DNA from 2 places in the Arthrobacter sp. UNCCL28 genome. Region 1 is predicted to be linked to the other one. Evidence: riboswitches for the same ligand, from Rfam matches in the RefSeq annotation. Region 1 holds a riboswitch; the other holds the start of a gene.
What was found. Region 1 has a riboswitch for thiamine pyrophosphate ahead of thiD (bifunctional hydroxymethylpyrimidine kinase/phosphomethylpyrimidine kinase). Riboswitches for the same ligand answer to the same signal wherever they lie in the genome.
Positions count from the first base shown of each region.

Region 2: another riboswitch for thiamine pyrophosphate. It lies ahead of thiC (phosphomethylpyrimidine synthase ThiC); the one in region 1 lies ahead of thiD (bifunctional hydroxymethylpyrimidine kinase/phosphomethylpyrimidine kinase).

Region 1 is NZ_FMWE01000010.1:48,341-52,621, reverse strand. Features, by position in the region: gene BLQ01_RS19985 (Rne/Rng family ribonuclease) at 1-1,130, shown strand, start outside; TPP riboswitch at 1,268-1,366, shown strand; gene thiD (bifunctional hydroxymethylpyrimidine kinase/phosphomethylpyrimidine kinase) at 1,357-2,874, shown strand; gene rplU (50S ribosomal protein L21) at 3,253-3,561, shown strand; gene rpmA (50S ribosomal protein L27) at 3,624-3,887, shown strand; gene obgE (GTPase ObgE) at 4,043-4,281, shown strand, end outside.
Region 2 is NZ_FMWE01000001.1:995,985-1,000,265, reverse strand. Features, by position in the region: gene BLQ01_RS04480 (hypothetical protein) at 6-443, opposite strand; gene BLQ01_RS04475 (VOC family protein) at 545-1,372, opposite strand; gene BLQ01_RS04470 (amidohydrolase family protein) at 1,494-2,573, opposite strand; TPP riboswitch at 2,657-2,764, shown strand; gene thiC (phosphomethylpyrimidine synthase ThiC) at 2,760-4,281, shown strand, end outside.

The DNA.
Region 1 (4,281 bases):
TTGTCCGCCAGCTTCGCCTCCGTGACATTGGCGGCATCATCGTCATCGACTTCATCGACATGGTCCTTGAGTCCAACCGCGACCTCGTCCTCCGCCGCATGGTTGAGTGCCTTGGCCGCGACCGCACCAAGCACCAAGTAGCCGAAGTGACGTCCTTGGGCTTGGTCCAGATGACCCGCAAGCGCATGGGCACAGGCCTCCTGGAGGTCTTTGGTGAGCAGTGCGAGCATTGCGCAGGCCGCGGCGTCGTCACCCACGACGAACCCGTGGAGCACCGCCGCGCCAACGTTGTGGCAGCTGAGCAGCACCGTCCCCACACTGAGGCCCAGCAACCCGCAGCCCGCACGGAGCGCAAGCGTCGCCGCGGCAAGGGCGGCGGACAACCCGTCGCCGAGGTCCCCGCGCAGGTCCACACCGCACCACCCGCTCCGGCTGCAGCTCCTGTTTCGACTGAGCCGCAGGACCCGGCCAAGCAGGCCAAAGCCGAGGCCACCCGGGCGGCACTGGCCACCATCGCTGCCGCCGCGCACGCAGCCCACCTGCACGACGACGAAGTTCACCGCGCGGAGGAGCAGGCACGGGCAACCGGTCAGCAGCAGGCAAGCGCCGGGCAGGCAGCCCGGAGCGAGGCTGGAGAGCCGGCCGCTCGTGAATCAGAGCGGGAAGCAGCTGTCCGTGAAGCACGGTCCACTCCGGTCCTGCGTTTCGGCGGCGAAGAAGTAGCGCTGCCGATCGGGGAACACCACGAGGAACCGCCGGCAGCCAAGCCGGCCATGAGCCTGGACCTCCTGGCAGAGGCCTTCTCACACCTTGGTGCGGCTCCTGCCGAAAAGCCGGAAGAAGTAGTCCCTCCCAAGGCGGCTGCCGCACCCGCGGTCGCCGTAGCCAGGCCTGCGGATGCAGGCCATGATGCTGCGCCGACGTCGGGCTCCCGCCGTGGGCGTCGTAACCGCAGTGCCAGCCGGGCGCAGGGCGCGGCCAACGAAACCAGCGTCGAGCACCACGAGGCTACTGCTTCAGCTGCCGGCGGAACATCGCACGAGGCCAAAGCACCTTCAGAGCCAGCCACGAAGGCCGCGTCCGCGGAGCCCATCATCCTCGGGGTGGGCGTACCGGCCTCCGAGCTCTAGTATTTCGACAACAAAGGGCCCTGCAGTAGACCGTCGCCGACGGGTACTGCGGGGCCCTTTGCCGTCCGCCCCAGCGGTCATATCCGGTCTTCAGCGTGGCGAAGTTCCCCGGCCGCTGTGCATCCCGGCTACGCTGGTGGACTGACACGGGGTGCCGGGCATTGGGCCAGGCTGAGATCCAGACCCGTTGAACCTGTCCGGTTAGCACCGGCGAAGGGATGTCCCCATGACGTTATCGTCGTACTCTCCTGTGTACCCTCTGGCCGTTTCCGGACGGGAAACCCCCCGGGTGCTGAGCATCGCGGGCTCGGACCCCTCCGGTGGTGCGGGTATCCAGGCTGATCTGAAGAGCATTGCAGCCCACGGCGGCTATGGCATGGCGGCATTGACCGCGTTGACGGCGCAGAACACCAAAGGAGTCAGCGCGGTCCATGTACCCCCGGTGGAATTCCTGCGGCTGCAGTTGGAGGCCATCAGCACGGACATCGCCATCGATGCCGTCAAAATCGGGATGCTCGGTGACGCAGCGGTCATCGATGAGGTCCGCCGCTGGCTCGAGCAGGTGCGTCCCGCCGTCGTGGTCCTTGACCCGGTGATGGTGGCTACCAGTGGTGACAGGCTCCTGCAGGGATCGGCCGAGTCGGCTTTGCGTGCCCTGCTTCCCTTGGCTGACCTCATCACGCCCAACCTGCCCGAACTTGCCATGCTGTTGGGGGAGGCTGAGGCGGCCGACTGGGCTTCGGCATTGGATCAGGGAAAACGACTCGCCGCTGAGTGCGGCAATACAGTCCTGGTGAAGGGCGGCCATTTGGCGGGGTCCGAATGCCCGGACGCGCTGGTGAACACCAGCGGACTCCTGAGCCAGGACGTCATTGAGGTAGCCGGCCCCCGGGTGGATACACAGAACAGCCATGGCACAGGATGCTCGTTGTCCTCGGCGCTGGCCACTGTCCAGGCCCGTACCGGCGACTGGGAAGTGTCCTTGCGCGAGGTCAAGCCGTGGTTGCTTGGGGCCTTGCTCAAGGCTGACAGCCTCGAGGTGGGGCTCGGAAACGGTCCGGTCCACCATTTTCATCACCAGAGGGTCCTGAGGCGAGGGGATTTTGCCGCGACGCTATGGAAGGAAGCCACTGTGGAGCTGGAGGCAATCTACAAGCTCGGGTTCATTGAGGGCCTGAAATCGGGCAAACTCCCGGAAGCTGCGTTCAACTACTACCTCGCCCAGGACGCCATCTACCTCAACGGGTACTCCAGGGTGCTGGCGCGTGCGGGCGCTCTGGCCCCCACGGAAGAAGAGCAACTGTTCTGGGCGAAAGCCTCGCAGCAATGCCTTGAGGTGGAATCGGAACTGCACAGGAACTGGCTCAGCACCCGCGAGGCATCCTCGGGGACCGGGCCGGTCACCAAGTCCTACGTGGATCATCTGCTGGCGGCCTCGGCCAGCGGCAGCTACTCCTTGGTTCTCGCAGCCATCCTGCCCTGCTATTGGCTGTACGCGGAGGTTGGCCAGCAGCTCAATGCGGCTTTTGTAGAGGCAGGGTCCCCGGCAGGGCATCCCTATGCGGACTGGCTCCGGACCTATGCCGACGAGGACTTTGCCGCAGCCACCAGGAATGCGATCAACTTCACTGACGCGGCTGCAGCTGCAGCGTCGGAGGGGGAGCGGGCGGCCATGGTGGAGGCTTTTGCCTTGTCCTGCCGCTACGAGACGGCGTTCTTCGATGCCCCGGGAGCTTTTGCCTGAGGGCTGTGGGAGAGGGCTTTTGGACTGGATCCGCAACTCGCCCACAGCGCGTCGCGGACCCAATCACGCTAATCGGCCTCAAACCCTGTAGGCTGTATGGGCACGGTGCCGGGAGAGTCCGTTTCATCTGGTGACGCAAGTCACGTGGTAGCCTCCGGACCCGGCCTCATTTGCAGCTGAAGGTCAAACTAGCGTAATCTTGATCTTCGGTGCTTACGCCAACACTTGGGTTATGCCCCTTGGAATTGTTCATGGGATGACTCGCGGACTTCGATCAGAAGTCCACGGCGTTGAGGCACAGCGCGAACCAAGCCTGATTCCGGTTCAAGGTTCCGCACGCAAATTTAGTTATAAACGTCGAGAGAAGTGAGTACCCAAGTGGTGTACGCGATTGTCCGCGCAGGCGGCCGCCAAGAAAAAGTTTCCGTTGGAGACTACGTAACGCTTAACCGCGTCCCCGGTGGAGCCGGCAGCACGCTTGAGCTGCCCGCCTTGCTCCTGGTTGACGGCGACAAGGTCACCTCCGCAGCTGCGGAACTGGCCAACGTCAAGGTTACGGCTGAGATCCTCGAAGACCTTCGTGGTCCGAAGATCGTCATCCAGAAGTTCAAGAACAAGACCGGCTACCGGAAGCGTCAGGGTCACCGTCAGGAACTGACCAAGATCAAGATCACCAGCATCGCGTAACTTTCGTTACCCGCTGTTCAGGTTTTTCAGTTTCCCCAGAAATTTAGAGGCAGGCATTTCACATGGCACACAAAAAAGGCGCGAGTTCCACTCGCAACGGTCGTGACTCCAACGCACAGTACCTGGGCGTCAAGCGCTTCGGTGGTCAGGTAGTTTCCGCAGGCGAAATCATCGTTCGCCAGCGTGGCACCCACTTCCACCCCGGTGCAGGCGTTGGCCGCGGTGGCGACGACACCCTGTTCGCCCTGCAGGCCGGTGCGGTTGAGTTTGGTACTCGCCGCGGCCGTCGCGTAGTGAACATCGTTGCTGCTGCAGCTGCAGAGTAACAACAAGTTCTGAACCGGTGGAGCGGGCCAAACGGCCCGCTCCACCGTTCTTTTAACCGCATTACAATCGACTAGGGCGCTTTGGGCGCGCTGGTTTTTGCAACAACGCTGGCAACAGCAACAAACGCTGTAGGACAGCAAATGAGGAGATCCACGTGGCTAGCTTTGTAGACCGGGTAGTACTGCACGTATCCGGCGGAACCGGCGGCCACGGCTGTGTCTCTGTCAAGCGGGAGAAGTTCAAGCCCCTCGGTGGCCCTGATGGCGGCAACGGCGGCAACGGCGGCGATGTCATCCTCCGGGTATCCGCCCAGACCACCACCCTGCTTGACTACCACCACGCACCCCACCGCCACGCCACCAATGGTGGCCCGGGCATGGGTGACTGGCGCGG
Region 2 (4,281 bases), on a different contig from region 1:
CGCGGCTATTCGGACCAGACGTAGAGTCCGGAACGCTCCACCTTTTCAACGTCGGTTGCCAAGGCAGCCAACTGCTGGACGTACTGGCGGGACTGGGCGGCGTCGAAAGGCATATCGTCCTGGGCGGCCCAGGCGGCAGCAACGTCGTCGAGGACGTTTGCGTCGCCTTCGCTCTCATAGGTGAGCAGTTCGGCCAGAGCCGTCACCATGGCCTCAGGAACGCCCAGGAGGGCATCGCTGGTGACGTCAACCAGCGCGAGTTCGTAGTCGGCACCGGCTGCGTGGACTGCCTGGCCGGCCAGGTCTCCCAACTGCTCCACTTCGAAGTCGGTAATGCCCTCGATCCTTACGGCAGGGCCGGTGACATCCGCGCCCTTGTCCAGGGCGGCTGCCCTCTTGAGTGCTTCATCGTGGGTGGCTACAAAGATTTCGGCAAAGCCCATGGAAAGTACTCTCATTCCTTCGTGCTGACGGGGCGGCGGCACGCAACCCGAACGGTTCCGCGCCATCACCGTCCAGCCTAGTGCAGCACGCGCGCCGCAGCTTAGCGGACCGCTACCCGCAGCTTGTTCCGCCAAGGATCTTCGAAGCGAAGCTCGGCACCGGTGTGATGGTTCTGTACCCCGGCGGTTTTGAGTCGATCTGCAAGGGAAGCGATGTCGTCTGCGCCAGGAACCTCTATGAGTACTTCACCGAGGCCGAGCGTGTCCTTCCGGGGTCCGGCGCCACGGCTGTTCCAGACATTCATCGCCATGTGGTGGTGGTAGCCACCGGCGGAGACGAACAGCGCCTGCCCATGCCAGCCTGCGGTCTGCTCAAAGCCGAGGGTCTCCACGTAGAACTTCCGTGCAGTGTCGACGTCGCCCACCTGCAAGTGGACGTGTCCGATTCCCGCCGCCGCCTGGTGTTGGCCGGTGACTGCAGCTTCGTTGAGGTGCTGTTGCAGGAACCTCTGCGGCGGCAGGGCCACGTTGTCCATCACCACGTTCTTGCCATCCCACTGCCAGGATTCGCGGGGCTTGTCGTAGTACAGCTCAATGCCGTTGCCCTCGGGATCGGTGAAGTAGAACGCTTCGCTGACCAAGTGGTCGGCGCTGCCGGCAAAGGCGCGGGGCTCATATTCGGCGGCGGTTGCAATCGTTGCCGCCAGGGACGGCTGGTCCTGGAACAGAATGGCCGTGTGGAAAAGACCGGCTTCCCCGCGGCCTGGAATCCGGAGGCCCGACGCCGGCGCAAGGTGCACCACAGGCTTTCCGACGCGCCCGAGGTAGAGCCCGCCGTCCTGCTCGGCCACGATTTCCAGGCCGAGGGCCCGCTGGTAGTAGTCACTCATGACCTTCATGTCACCTACCTTGAGCATCACGGTGCCCATGGTGAGTTCGGCCGGCAGAAGATCCTGGCTCAGTGGTGTGGTCAATGTAAAGCTCCCTGGTCCGCGGCGCCGCTCGTCGACACCTTACATAAACTAAATTACTTGAAGCTTCAATTTATTCCTAACGGACTACAGAACCGCGAAGGACGATGTGCGAGAGGTTGGCTACGGTCTGCAGGTCCTGCCTCGGATCCTCCGAACACAGCACGACGTCGGCACTGGCCCCTTCGCTGATACCGTCCTCTCCCAGCCACGCCCGGGCACGCCACGCTGCAGCGTCCAGCACCGCCTCCGGCGGCAGGCCGGCGTCGTGCAGCTCTTTCATCTCATCGGCGATCCTGCCGTGCTTAATCACGCTGCCGGCGTCTGTGCCCGCGTAAATTTCCACTCCGGCCTCGAAGGCTTCAAGCACCCGCTCGCGCCGCCGCTCCCACAGACGGACCATGTGGTCTGCATAGTGCGGAAACTTCGGCGCAGCCTGTGCGGCGATGTCCGGAAACGTGGCGATGTTGACCAAGGTGGGAACGATCGGCACCGACTGCTCCACCAAACGGGGAAGGTGCCGCGGAAGCAGGCCCGTGGCGTGCTCGATGCAATCGATGTTGGCGTCCAACATGTCATCGATCGTGTCCTCGGCAAAGCAATGGGCCGTCACCCTGGCACCCTCATCGTGGGCGGCGGAGATCGCATCCCTGACTACTGCGGCAGGGAATGAAGCAGCAAGATCTCCCACGCCGCGATCGATCCAGTCCCCTACCAGTTTCACCCAGCCATCGCCGTCGCGGGCTTCCTTCCGAACAGTCTCCACGAGGTCACCGGGATCAATTTCATGACCCAGGCCCCGGAGATAACGCCGGCTACGGGCAATGTGGCGGCCGGCCCGGATAAGGCGGGGCAAGTCCGCACGCTGCTGGACCCACCGGGTGTCACTGGGTGATCCGGCGTCCCTGATCAGCAGCGTCCCGGCGTCGAGGTCAGCTTGGGCCTGGGCAAGAGTGGCCTGCTCGTCAACGGCGCCGCCCGCGCCCAAACCGATATGGCAGTGGGCGTCAACAAAGCCGGGCAGGACCCAGCCATCCAGGACGCGGTCCGGCGCCTTCGCAGGGCGCACGAAGGTCAAAGTGCCGTCCACGGACCACATTCCGTGGCGTTCCTCGCTGATTGAGACGAGCACGGGTCCGGAAAATTCGATGGTGGCCATGGGAAAAGCCTAGTCCGCAGCGGCGCCTTCGGAGCTGGATGCTCATGTGACTGCGGGCCCGTTGGGAGCTGTGGTAGCTTCGTCTACGACCACACGGGAGCCCTTGCAGGGGCTGAGATCGGACTGAGGCAGTCTGCGACCGTTGAACCTGTCCGGGTAATGCCGGCGAAGGAAGTGAGCAGTCCATTGAACACCACCAGTACACAGCACAGCCCTGCCCAAAACCCGTCCAGCACGGACGATATTCCATCCAGCACCGGAGCAATCACGCCGGAATCCGTGACCCAATCATTGAAATCCCACTCCCTTGCCTACCGTGAGGACCCGGAGAATGGAATCCGGGTTCCCGTGACGGAAATCGCCCTGGAACCCTCTCCCAACGGCGATGCCAACGAGCCGTTCCAGGTGTACCGCACGGCGGGACCGGGCAGCGATCCGGTGATGGGGCTGGAACCATTCCGGGCAGCCTGGATCGAACGCCGAGGCGACACCGAGGCCTATCGCGGACGGCAACGCAACCTGCTCGACGACGGCAGGTCGGCGGTTCGTCGCGGGGAAGCAACAGCGGAATGGAAGGGTGCCAAGCCCGAGCCGCGACGCGCCGTCGAGGGTAAAACCGTGACACAGATGCACTATGCCAGGCAGGGAATGGTGACCCCGGAGATGCAGTTCGTCGCGTTGCGGGAGAACTGTGACGTTGAGCTGGTCCGCAGCGAGGTCGCAGCGGGCCGGGCAATCATTCCCAGCAACATCAACCATCCCGAGTCCGAGCCGATGATCATCGGCAAAGCCTTCCTTGTGAAGATCAACGCCAACATCGGCAACTCTGCCGTGACAAGCTCCATTGCCGAGGAAGTGGACAAGCTGCAGTGGGCCACTCAATGGGGCGCCGATACCGTCATGGATCTCTCCACCGGCGATGACATCCACACCACCCGTGAATGGATCATCCGCAACTCCCCTGTTCCGATCGGAACCGTCCCTATTTACCAGGCGCTGGAGAAGGTCAATGGCGAAGCCAACAAGCTGACGTGGGAGATTTTCCGTGACACGGTCATAGAACAATGCGAGCAGGGCGTGGACTACATGACCATCCACGCCGGGGTGCTGTTGCGCTACGTCCCGCTGACGGCCAACCGGGTTACGGGGATTGTCTCACGCGGCGGCTCCATCATGGCCGGCTGGTGCCTGGCGCACCATCAGGAAAACTTCCTCTACACGCATTTTGACGAGCTCTGCGAAATCTTCGCCCGATACGACGTCGCCTTCTCCCTGGGCGACGGCCTGCGCCCGGGCGCAACCGCCGACGCCAACGACGCCGCCCAGTTTGCCGAGCTGGACACCCTGGCCGAACTCACGCAGCGCGCATGGGCGTTCGATGTCCAGGTCATGGTGGAAGGACCGGGACACGTGCCGTTCCACTTGGTCAGGGAGAACGTGGAACGGCAGCAGGAACTGTGCAAAGGTGCCCCGTTCTACACGCTGGGGCCGCTGGTCACCGATGTCGCTCCTGGCTATGACCACATCACCTCGGCCATCGGAGCTACCGAGATCGCCCGGTACGGCACCGCCATGCTCTGCTACGTCACTCCCAAGGAGCATCTGGGCCTCCCGAACAAAGACGACGTCAAGACCGGCGTCATTACGTATAAGATCGCAGCCCATGCCGCGGACCTCGCGAAGGGACACCCCGGCGCCCATGAGCGCG